2 regions of the Desulfofundulus sp. TPOSR genome follow, and region 2 is predicted to be linked to the other one. Evidence: predicted binding sites of a transcription regulator. Region 2 holds the regulator's gene; the other holds the start of a gene.
What was found. Region 2 encodes Rex, which represses fermentation and respiration genes when NADH is low (regulators of the CRP and FNR family bind a similar motif). Its sites were predicted from a motif close to ATTGTTAANNNNTTAACAAT; they were not measured.
Positions count from the first base shown of each region.

Region 1 (5,935 bases), on a different contig from region 2:
GATGCCGTACACATACTTGGTACAAACAGTACCGAACTGGGCACCCACGCTGGCTCCCAGAAGCATGATTACTGCGGCAACCAGTTCCACACCGCCCTTCAAGCTGTACGTAAAGGCGCCGTAAGCTCCCGAGAACATTACTTCAAACAGGTCGGTACCCACGGCAATCTTTGTCGGTACACCCATCAGGTAAATCAACGCGGGTACACGGATGATGCCACCGCCGACCCCGAGGATACCGGCTACAAAACCGGTGACTACGCCCACGAAGAGAATGGCCCACATGGAGACGCGCATCCTGGCAATGGGGCAGTAGAAGGTAGGCCAGATGTTGAGGGTGTCCTGGATCCAGCGGGACCAGGCAGTGCCGACGATGTCTTTAACCTGCTTGCCCGCTTCCTTTTCCAGCTTTCTTACCCGCAAGTATTCCGAAAGCATGAAGATACCGATGGAGGCCAGCAAGATCATGTACAGGTAACGTACCACGCTTCCGGCAATGCCCTTTTGCGTGAGCCAGTAGAGGATTTGGGCGCCGGTTTCAATGCCGGAGAAGGTGCCAATGAGCATCACTACCGCTATAATTACACTGACGTGGCCGAATTTCCAGTGTCTGAAGGTGGCTATAATGGATTTACCCACCAGGTGGGTCATGTCGGTGCCCACCGCATAAATCATGGGGAAACCGAAGATGTTTAATGCCGGCGTGATCAGCCAGGCGCCGCCGATGCCGAAGAAGCCTCCCACCACCCCGACGGTAAAGCCAATCAGCAGCAGCGGCCACCAGGCCATATCCACACCGCTAACGGGCATGTGCATCATAACCCAACACCCCTTTCTTCAAGACAATTATTGCAACCCATGAATGAACGGAATAATTGCTTGAGTTTTATTGCTTGATAACTGCGCTTTCATCTTCGAATTCTTTCTTGTAGGAACCCAGATCCACACGCAATAACCTGAAGATCCCGTCGGCAATCAGGCCGATGGCTACACCCAATACCACCATGGTTCCCACATTCACCACGGCATAAGTAAAGGGTGAACTTTTGGCCAGCCCGGCAGCCCATGTGAAGTACTCGCCAATCATCATGATTCCTCCTTTCTTAATTTTTTACCTGGCATTTTAGCCAGCCTTGCCCTTAACTTGACCACTAAGCAACCAGAAAAGCCACAGGCCTACGGAAGTGGTGCAAAAGAGCACGATGAAAATCTTAGTCAGAAGCTTACCCATGGAATTCACCTCCTTTCTTTACCAGGTGGACATTTGTACGGCAAGTTTTTCCAGTTTATTTAGCGTAAAAAACAGCTTATTAACCAGTAAAGTGTAATTATTGGGGGAGAAAGCCTTGAGGTAAAGGATGATAGTTAGAACTGAAATAGTGGATACCCCCACAACGTCGACGGCCAGCAGGGCGACGTCTTCCATCTTCTCTCTTTGGACGGCAGCAGGGGAACGTTTACCCGCCATCGGCGTTCTCCCCTTTCGTTAAAATTTTGAGGAAGAGAAAAAGGCCGGCTTCCTGGCATATATCCAGGAAAACCGGCCTATGGTTGTTCCATTCGGCCTATTTTTTCTTTGGCTTCATGTTACCAAAATCACAAGCCTCTGTCAATAGCTTTTAGGACAATTTTCCTGATAATTGTTCTCAATCGTCAATGAAAATATCAGAGATACGGGCTTTTGTTAAAAACGTTAAAAACCTATTGACATGAGCTTGATCCTTTGGTAGCATAAAAGGGGTAGTAAGTTAGGTTTCAGCCGAATCGAACAACGATAGGCTGGCAATCCGGCTGTAGGCCGGGTAGCCAGCCTTTTTGTATGCTCCCATCCGGGGCATCATTTGGAAAAAGAAGGTCGGTCTGGTGACCGGCGTCCAGTAACCCCGTTAAAATCGCCTTGCTCATATATACCCGGGTAAGCAACGTACCCGCAAAACCCCCTTTACGGGGGTTTCTTTTTGTTTTACGCGGCAGGCAAATTATTTACTTTTTGCAAGGAAAAAACTAACTACCTTGGCAGCTATTACTTTGCTCTTTTTCCTTTTTAAAACACTGCCGCCAGCCGGCCGATACCGGCGCACAGCCCGTAGGACAACCCCGCCAGAACGGCAGTCACTGGCAGCGTCACCACCCAGGCCAGGACGATCTTTTGCGCCGTCCCCCACTTGACCGTGGAAAAACGCCTGGCCGTACCCACGCCGATAACCGAAGAGGAAATCACGTGGGTGGTGCTCACCGGGAGCTTGAGCAAAGTAGCTCCCAGGATCACCAGGGCCGAACTCAAGTCGGCGGAAAACCCGCTGCCGGGCTCCAGCTTGATGATGCGCGTACCGACGGTTTTGATGATCCTCCAGCCGCCCACCGAGGTGCCCAGCGCCATGGCCAGGGCGGCAGAAAGCTTGACCCAAAATGGAACGTGAAGTGAACTTTGAAAACCACCGGCTACCAGGGCAAAGGTAATGATACCCATGGTTTTCTGGGCATCGTTGGTGCCGTGGGAAAAGGCCTGGAAGGCGGCGGTAAAGACCTGGAGCATGCGGAAGCGCCGGTTAATCCGGTGAGGAACGGCGTTACGAAAAACTAGCTTGATTAAGGTCATAATGGTAAAACCCACGCCCACGGCCAGGATCGGGGAGAAAACCAGGGCTTTCAGGATATTGATGAAACCGTGGAAATTAACCGCTGAGAAGCCGGCGGCGGCGATCACAGCCCCGGTTAAAGAACCAATCAGGGCGTGGGAGGAACTGCTGGGGAGGCCGTAGTACCAGGTGATCAGGTTCCAGGCACTGGCCGCCAGAAGAGCTGCCAGCACAATAACCAGCCCGTTGCTCAGGCTTAAAGGATCGGCAATTTTGCCGCCGATGGTCTTGGCCACGCCCGTGAAGGTCATAGCCCCCACAAAATTCATCACCGAAGCCAGGACGATGGCCGTCCGGGGCGTCAGAGCCTTGGTGGAAATGGAAGTGGCGATGGCGTTGGCCGTATCATGAAAACCGTTGATAAAGTCAAAGGTCAGTGCCAGGACGATTACCACGAAGATCAGCAAGAGGTGAGGGTCAGGCACCCGGTATTCCCCTTTCTTCAACAAGTTTGGACAGGCTATTCCCTCTGTATATTAACACCGATCTCACTGATTGTTAATAATTCAATAACAAAATTTTTGTCCCTACATGCCGATCCCTCTGGACTTTTGACCGTCATAACGTTTAAAATGGTTCAGGAGATCAAACACCGGACAGTAAGTGGGGGCAATTTTTCCTATGATTCTAAAACGCAAGCACGATATTTTTTTCGAACATTTCCTCCTGATTGCGGAAAACATCAGGGAGGCGGCCAGGCTTTTCCGGGAAAACGTTGAGCTTCTGGAGAACACCGAAGCTTACGCGGAAAACATTAAGCTTTTGGAAGACCGGGGTGACGAGTATACCCACACCATTTTCAAAGCGTTAAACCAGACCTTCATTACCCCGCTGGAACGGGAAGACATTATGCTGCTGACGGTAAAGCTGGATGACGTGCTGGACGGCATGGAAGCCTGCGCCGACCTGCTGGACATATACCGCATTAAAGAACCGGACCCGTACATGCGCCTTTTTGCCCGGATAGTGGAAAACTGCACGGAAGAGATTGTTGCAGCAGTGCAGTTGCTGGCTGCTAAAAAGCTCCACGATATACGCCGGCATACGTTTAGAATAAACGACCTGGAAAAAGAAGCAGACCAGCTTTACCGGGAAAGTTTGCAGGTCCTTTTTGACGAAAATAGTGATCTGAAAAAGATCATTCAGTTCAAGGAAATTTACGCCATGATGGAATCTATTCTGGATTGTTGCGAAGACGTGGCCAACGCGCTGGAAGGCATCATCATGCGCAGCTAAACACCTGGCATAGAAAAACCCCTGGCGGTCGAGACGCCGGGGGTATGTTTTTATTGAAAAAACCGGGCTTGTCCCGGGGGAGGTTCACGGCTTCCATTCCTTAGGGTCCAAAACCCGGCTTAACTTCCCGCCCCTCCATTACCAGAAGGCCGCATCCCGGGCCGTGTTCCCCCCGGGGGGCGTAAACGCTGCCGGGGTTGAAAAACAAAATGCCTTCGTGCTCCTGGCAGTAGCGGACGTGGGTATGCCCGAAAACCACCACGTCCGCCTGCAGTTCCAGGGCCCGGTAGAGGAGCTTCTGCAGGGAAAAATGCACGTGGTACAGATGGCCGTGGGTGAGAAATACCTTTTTCCCCGCCAGTGCCAGCACCTCTTCCTCCGGGCCGCCCGTTTCAAAATCGCAGTTGCCGGCCACGGCATGCACGGGCACTTTCAGCGCCTCCGCCAGCAGCCGGCCGTCGCGGTAATAATCTCCGGCATGGAGCAATAAATCCAGTGGTTCTAACTGATTTAATAGTTTGATAGCCCGGTCCACCCTTCCGTGGGTATCACTAACCACACCTACGCGCATGAAACAACACCTGCTTTCCGCTTAACCTGCATCCAGTTCATGGCGCAGACCCGCCAGAATTTCCCGCATGAGGGCCAGGGCGCGGCCACGATGACTGATCCGGTTTTTTACCGCCGGGTCCAGCTCGGCAAAGGTTTTCCCGCAGGAGGGTACGTAGAAGAGGGGATCGTATCCAAAGCCTCCTTCACCCCGGGGTTTATCTGCAATCACTCCCTCACAGGTTCCTTCCGCGGTAAAAACCCTCCCCTCCGGGGTGGCCACGGCCACCACACAGCGAAAGCGGGCGGTACGCTTTTCGGGGGGAACACCGGCTAAAAGCCTTAAGAGCTTTTCATTGTTGGCCCGGTCGTCATGCCCCTCACCGGCAAAGCGGGCCGAGTGTACCCCCGGCGCTCCCCCCAGATAATCCACTTCCAGACCCGAATCGTCGGCCAGGGCCAGCTGGCCGGTATAGCGGGCCACCGCGGTGGCCTTTTTCACCGCATTGTCTTTAAACGTGGCTCCGTCCTCAATTATTTCCGGCACACCGGGATATTGATCCAGGGAAACCACCTCGTAACCCAGCGGGGAGAGCAGCTGGTTCAGTTCCCTTACCTTACCCTGATTGCGTGTGGCCAGTACCAGTTTCATCAGTCATTTCCCCTTTGGGTCCAATTTGGCTGACCAGGGCGGGGCCCAGGACTTCCTTCTGATAATCCACCAGCAGCCTGATGCCATCCGCTGCCAGGTCCAGCATACGGTTCAATTCCTCCCGGGTAAAGGAAGCTTCCTCCCCGGTACCCTGGACTTCCACCAGGCGGCCTTCACCGGTCATCACCACATTCATGTCCACTTCGGCGGCCGAATCCTCGGCAAAGCACAGGTCAAGAACCAGTTCTCCGTTTACCCGGCCCACACTGGTAGCGGCCACAAAATCTTTCACAGGCAGATAGGGGAGCGACCCCTCTCCCACCAGGTGGGCCAGGGCATCCACCAGGGCCACAAAGGCACCGGTAATGGAAGCGGTGCGGGTACCCCCGTCGGCCTGGATTACATCGCAGTCCAGGATCACGGTCCGCTCTCCAAGGGCGGACAAATCCACCACCGAGCGCAGGGAACGGCCAATGAGCCGCTGGATTTCCTGGGTGCGGCCCTTGCCGCGGGTAAGGTCGCGGGAGGTACGCACGCCTGTGGCCCGGGGCAGCATGCCGTATTCGGCAGTCACCCAGCCCATACCCGTATCCTGGCGGAAGGGAGGCACCCTGTCCTCAACCGTGGCCGTGCAAATAACCCGGGTATCGCCCACCTCCACCAGGACCGAACCCTCGGCATATTTGTTAAAATGCCTGGTAATCTTCACCGGCCTCATCTGACCGGGTTTTCTCCCGTCTACCCTTTCCATAAATCGTCCTCCCACACATCTGTTATTTTGAAAAGCTGCCGTGCCTATGTTCCATATAGTTAGTATGTCCAGGTTCAGTATTAATACAGGAAATACGTATCCCCTTCG
Region 1 is NZ_JAAOEF010000001.1:984,569-990,503, forward strand. It holds gene G7K71_RS04935 (sulfite exporter TauE/SafE family protein) at 1-819, opposite strand, end outside; gene G7K71_RS04940 (hypothetical protein) at 887-1,090, opposite strand; gene G7K71_RS04945 (hypothetical protein) at 1,250-1,468, opposite strand; gene G7K71_RS04950 (inorganic phosphate transporter) at 2,045-3,064, opposite strand; gene G7K71_RS04955 (DUF47 domain-containing protein) at 3,261-3,875, shown strand; gene G7K71_RS04960 (metallophosphoesterase) at 3,976-4,446, opposite strand; gene G7K71_RS04965 (XTP/dITP diphosphatase) at 4,468-5,076, opposite strand; gene rph (ribonuclease PH) at 5,042-5,827, opposite strand; gene G7K71_RS04975 (MBL fold metallo-hydrolase) at 5,908-5,935, opposite strand, start outside.
Region 1: a site for Rex is predicted at 3,134-3,153, ahead of G7K71_RS04955 (DUF47 domain-containing protein). Genes of this name have one in related genera too.

Region 2 (5,935 bases):
TTTGCAGCGCAGCTGTGCGAGTTCCCGGTTGAGCAGGCGTTCCAGCCGCAGGAGATTTTCCTGCTGGCGCAGCTTTTCCGCCTCCCCAAGGGGGGACCGTTCCAGCCAATCCTTTACCTGTGCCCAGTCGAGGCGTATTTTCAACTGGTTTAGCATTTGCCGGGGATCTTCTCCGGGAGCAACTTCATCCGGTGGAACCAGGGTAAATACGGCTTCCCGGGCCAGGGCCTTTAAATCTTCTTCGCTGCCTTTTGCAATGATCATGGCCAGTCGCTGTCCCGCTGCCGCAAGGGGAACCGCACTACCATGTTGAAAATGCCTTTCTCTTCCCTGTTCCGGGCCGTTTCCCTTGCCGCCCCCCTGCCCTCCCGGTTCTCCGCCCCCCGCCGGCAAATCATCTTCACTCTTCAGGGCCTGCCGCAGCCACTCTTTCATCTGTGCCAGTCTGGCGTTAAACTCTTCCCGGGACAGCCGGGGAGGATGAATGGGAATGGCGGTTTTATTGGTTGGCTGTTCCTGCTTTCTAGCCTTTTGTTTGAGTGTTGTCCAGTATAAGTCAAAGAGTTTTTCCAGGATCCTCTCCTGTCCGGTTTCCTTAATTAGGGTGGCCTGCATGGCCAGGAGGAGGTTTTCCCGGGTGGGTTCCAGGAGGGATAGGGCCTGCAAAAGATCCAGCATTTCCCCCGTGGAGACGGGGATGCCGGCCTGCCTTAGCAATTGTATGAAGACAATTAAATACTCAACCATGGTTTCCGGCTGAACTCCTTATTGCCTGGACATTTCCAGTACCCGGTTAGTGAAACTTTCCATGGCCCTGTACAACTGGACTACCCGATCCACTGCCCCTTCCTCTGCCAGGTTAACTGAAGCGGCGAGGCTCATTTGCCTTTCTTTGATGTTATAACTGGCCAGGAAGGTTCCCGGGCGGGTAAAAAGATGAAACCGGTGATCTTTGGTAAATCCCAGGTTTTTAATTAAGGCATGAGGTTCCAGGCTGATTTTATCTATAGTCCGATGCAGGGTTAAATCGGTAAAACCAAGCATTGCAGTCAACTGCTGGTGGAGTTTTTCGGTCAGTAGCTCCGGTTTTTCCAGGTAAAGCTCCGCTTCTATTTTTTGGGCGCTCTGGCGGAAAGTGAGGTGGCCGGCAGGATCAAAAAAGGCCCGCAGGGCATCCTGCTCCTCTAAATAAAGGGTTTGGCCCTGAAAGTGATTTAAAAATTCCGCACAGCACTCCGGCGTTACAACTTTTCGGGTTGATATGGTTAGCACCCCTACCAGGGGTTCTTCCCTGGGTGTGGTTACTTCCGGGGTAAATACCCGCAGCACTTCCGCGAGGGAAATTTTATTTAAGAGCTGCCGGCAATGGTGCTCCGCGTCCCGGAAGTGGGTGGTAAATTTAATCTTGGCCGTGGCTATCCCTCCCTGGACCATCAGGGAAACCGGGCAACTGACCGCCACGTCCCGCGATTGCCACTGCACCTGGAATTGTCCGGCCAGCTCTTCCGCTTCCAGGTCGAGATGTTCCAGCAGGGTTAACCTTTCCATAATTTCCGGTAACGGGCGGGCTATGGCGGTAACCAGAATTTTTTGATCGGTTACCGGCTCGAAGTAAGAGGAAGAGTAGGTATGGGGTACAATGGAAAAAAGCCGGGGGACGATTTTCTCTCCCCATTCCCATTGCCGGGTGGTAATATAAATATAGCTTTGCCCCACGGTCATTTGTAGACCGTCCACAAGGATTTCATTCCCCCGGGTGCACAGGCCCGGTTGTTCCGCCAGAAAAGTCAGCAAGGCGGGCTTTTTGTCCATGTTGCGGGTGAGAATCTCAATACGCACGTTTTGCCACCCGTTATGTAAAGATTTTTAGACTGCGTCTTTTTACTTTCATTTTGTCGGTTCGACTGTGGTTTCGTCAAGGTGCATTTTGCCAGTGTTTCTACGGAGGTAGGAAAATGTATGCACCGCCTGTTCCGCAGTGTGCAAACTGTAGCCGATGGCCTTTTGCGGCAGCAGTATCTGTGTAACCGTACTGTGGCCACTACCCTTTTCCTGGCCGCCCACCTGGGCAAGCCGCTGCTGGTGGAGGGACCGGCGGGCGTGGGTAAGACAGCCCTGGCCCAGGCCCTGGCCGGAGCATTGAATACCCCGCTGGTTCGCCTGCAATGTTATCCCGGTCTGGATGAAGCCAAAGCCCTTTACGAGTGGAATTATCAAAAACAGCTACTTTACATCCAGGTTGCCGCTGGAAGTAAGCAGGTATGGGAAGAACTGCGCCAGGATATTTATACACCGGAATTTTTACTGGCCCGGCCGCTTTTGAAAGCTTTTTTGTCCGAAAAACCGGTGGTCCTTTTGGTGGATGAAGTGGACAAAAGCGATGAGGAACTGGAAAGCTTTCTTTTAGAGGCCCTTTCCGAGTTTCAGGTTTCCATTCCCGAACTGGGTACCATACGGGCCAGGCATATCCCCTTCACCCTGCTTACCAGCAACAGCAGCCGGGAGTTCAGTGATGCCTTAAAAAGGCGCTGTTTGCACCTGTACATCCCCTATCCCACTGCTGAGCAGGAGCGGGCCATTGTTGCTTTAAAGGTTCCCGGAATTGATGGTCGGCTGGCCGCTCAAGTGGTTGATTTCGTTCACAATCTGCGTCGTTTACCCCTCAAAAAAAGCCCCAGCATAGCCGAAACCCTGGACTTTGCCCGCACCATGCTGCTGCTGGAGGCAAAGCAACTGGAGTTGCGGGTGGTAGCTGAGGCGCTGAATGTCTTGCTGAAATACCAGGAAGATGTGGAAAAAGTCATGACCAGGCTGGGGGATTTGCTGCCGGAAGTCCGGGAGGAGGATGGTGTCCCTGCCGCCCAGGGTACCCTTCCCCGTGCGGTGGCGGCAGGTGAAGAAACGGAAGAGGAGCCAGGGGGCGTGGACCTGTCCCGCTTCAACTTTTAGATGTGAGGAAATCTAATCGGCTACCACCTTGACCAGCACTTTGCGCTGCCGGGGTCCGTCGAATTCGCAGAAGAAGATCCCCTGCCAGGTACCCAGGACCAGCTGGCCGCCGGTCACCAGCACGGTCAGGGATGAGCCCACGAGGCTGGCCTTGATATGGGCGTCGGCGTTTCCTTCCAGGTGCCGGTAGTTTCCCTCCCGCGGTACCAGCCTGTCAAGCCCGGACAGTATGTCATGGGCAACTGACGGGTCGGCGTGCTCGTTAATGGTAATGCCGGCTGTGGTATGGGGTACAAAGAGGTGGCAGCATCCTTCGGAGATTTTTTCCGCCTGAACGATTTTCCTTACTTGAGAAGTAATATCCACAAGCTGGGAGCGGGCTGTAGTGTTAACGGTTAGGGTATGGATCATCATGGTTCCCCTTTCAAGTAGAAATTAAAAGCAGAGCCAGCTCCACTGCTTCCCGGGCACTGGTAGCTGGGCGTATGCCACCGGACAGGCCGGGGCGTTCCAATTTCCAGGTGCCCAGGCCAATTACCGGCTTGTTCATTTTAAGAGCCAGGCCGATTTCCGAAAGAGTGCCGTAACCTCCACCGATGGCAATGAGGGCATCGGCGGCACAGGCTATAATGGCGTTTCGCGCATCTCCCAGTCCGGTGGGCAGGGCCACCGTTAAATAGGGATTACCTTCCCCGCGGTGGCGGCCCGGGAGAATGCCGACGACCATTCCTCCTGCCTGGCGGGCGCCCCGGGAAGCGGCTTCCATAATCCCGCCCCGGCCGCCGCAAATTAAAATAGCCCCTCGCCGGGCGATTTCACGGCCCACTTCCTCGGCCAGTTCCCGTTCCGGCTCTGTACATTCGGCTCCACCAATGACACCGATATACCAGGTCATTTTCTATCACCGGCTAAAGGAAAGGCCGTGGTGCACGGCCTTTCACGGTGTTTTACAGGCGTTGGGCGGACTTGAAGCCCAAATTAAAGGTGAGTATTTCCAGTTTCACGGACAGGTCCACATTGCGGATCTCTATCCCTTCCGGCAGGTTCAAGGCTACCGGGGCAAAATTTAAAATTGCCTCCAGGCCGTTTTTAACCATAAAGTCGGCCACATCCTGGGCCGCCCGGGGAGGTACGGCGATAATGCCGATGCGGGCTTTGTGTTCCTGAATTACCTCGGGCATTTTTTCCATGGGCAACACTTCAAGTTCGGCAATTTTCTTGCCTATTTTGGTCAGGTCGTTGTCAAAGACGCCTACAATTTTAAAACCCCGGCTGTTAAATCCCTTGTACGTGCATAGTGCATATCCCAGATTACCGGCACCTACCAGAATCAACGGCCAGTCCTGGTCCAGCCCCAGAATCTTTTTGGTGTAGCGCATGAGATCTTTGACATTATAGCCAACTCCCCGGGTGCCAAATTCGCCAAAGTAGGCCAGATCCTTGCGCACCTGGGCCGGACTTACTCCTACCCCTTCAGCGATTTCCCCGGAGGAGACAGTGGTTACTCCGTTACGGTCCAGCCGTTCAAGATACCGGGAATATATCGATAGCCTGGTTACTGTGGCTTCTGGGACGCGCAGGGTCTTCATCAAATCGCCTCCTTGCTCTTATATTCTATGCAAATAAGGGGCCTTATCCCGGCCCCGGTAGAAGACCGGTTTTTTAAGTTATAAAATTCACATGCTAGGTATTTTATATCATTTGTACCCCTCTCTGTCAAATGACTTTTTCCCGGAAAGCAAAGAAAAGCCCCGAAAAGAAGTTTCTCCCCGGGGAATGGTTGCGAACATAAATTCGCCCTCTCCCTTCAACCCTGTAACTTTTATTTTTATATCTTGCTGGCAGCGGCAAAGGCCTTCCGGGCTGCTTCCACCGTCCGCTGGATTTGTTCGTCCGTATGGGCCAGGCTGACAAAGGCTGCCTCGAATTGGGACGGGGCCAGGTAAATCCCCTGTTCCAGCATAGACTGGAAGAAGGCAGCAAAGCGGCGGGTATCGGCCGTGCAGGCAGTGGCATAATCCACTACCGGTGTTTCGGTAAAGAAAGTGCAGAGCATGGAACCAACCCGGTTAAAGGAGAGCACAAGGCCTGCTTCCCCGGCGGCTTCGGCCAGTCCCCGGGCGAGAAGGGCGGACTTGCGCTCCAGTTCTTCGTAAGTGCCGGGCCGTTTTAGTACCTTTAAGGTGGCCAGGCCCGCGGTTACGGCCAGGGGGTTGCCCGAAAGGGTGCCTGCCTGGTAAACCGGGCCTTCCGGCGCCACCTGTTCCATGATGTGCCGCTTTCCACCGTAGGCGCCCACGGGCAGGCCGCCGCCGATGATTTTGCCCAGGCAGGTCAGGTCGGGATCGATATTGTACAGGGCCTGGGCGCCGCCGTAAGAAAGCCTGAAGCCGGTGATCACTTCATCAAAGATCAATAATGCTCCGTAACGGCGGGTGATTTCCCTGAGGCCCTCCAGAAAGCCTTCCCTGGGCGGTACTACGCCCATGTTGCCCGCTACCGGTTCCACAATCACGGCGGCAATATCCTCGCCTTCCCGGGCGAAGATTGCTTCTAAAGTATCCAGGTCGTTATATGGGGCCGCAATGGTGTCCGCCGCCGTGCTGGCCGGCACACCGGGGCTGCTGGGCACCCCCAGGGTAAGGGCCCCGGAACCGGCTTTAATCAACAAAAAGTCGGCGTGGCCATGGTAACAGCCCTCAAACTTAACAATTTTATTGCGCCCCGTATACGCCCGGGCCAGCCGCAAGGCGCTCATGGTTGCTTCGGTGCCCGAGTTTACCAGGCGCACCATTTCCACGGCCGGTAGCGCTTCTACAATGGCCCTGGCCAGCTCAATTTCCAGTTCGGTGGGAGCACCAAAACTGGTGCCGATTTCCAGGCATTCCTGCAGGGCCGCCGTTACTTCCGGGTGCCGGTGACCCAGGATGAGCGGTCCCCAGGAGCCCACGTAGTCTATGTATTCATTGCCGTCCACATCATAAAT
Region 2 is NZ_JAAOEF010000003.1:958,306-964,240, reverse strand. It holds gene G7K71_RS15750 (VWA domain-containing protein) at 1-747, opposite strand, end outside; gene G7K71_RS15745 (hypothetical protein) at 766-1,839, opposite strand; gene G7K71_RS15740 (MoxR family ATPase) at 1,960-2,949, shown strand; gene G7K71_RS15735 (secondary thiamine-phosphate synthase enzyme YjbQ) at 2,962-3,363, opposite strand; gene G7K71_RS15730 (TIGR00725 family protein) at 3,374-3,844, opposite strand; gene G7K71_RS15725 (redox-sensing transcriptional repressor Rex) at 3,897-4,538, opposite strand; gene hemL (glutamate-1-semialdehyde 2,1-aminomutase) at 4,778-5,935, opposite strand, start outside.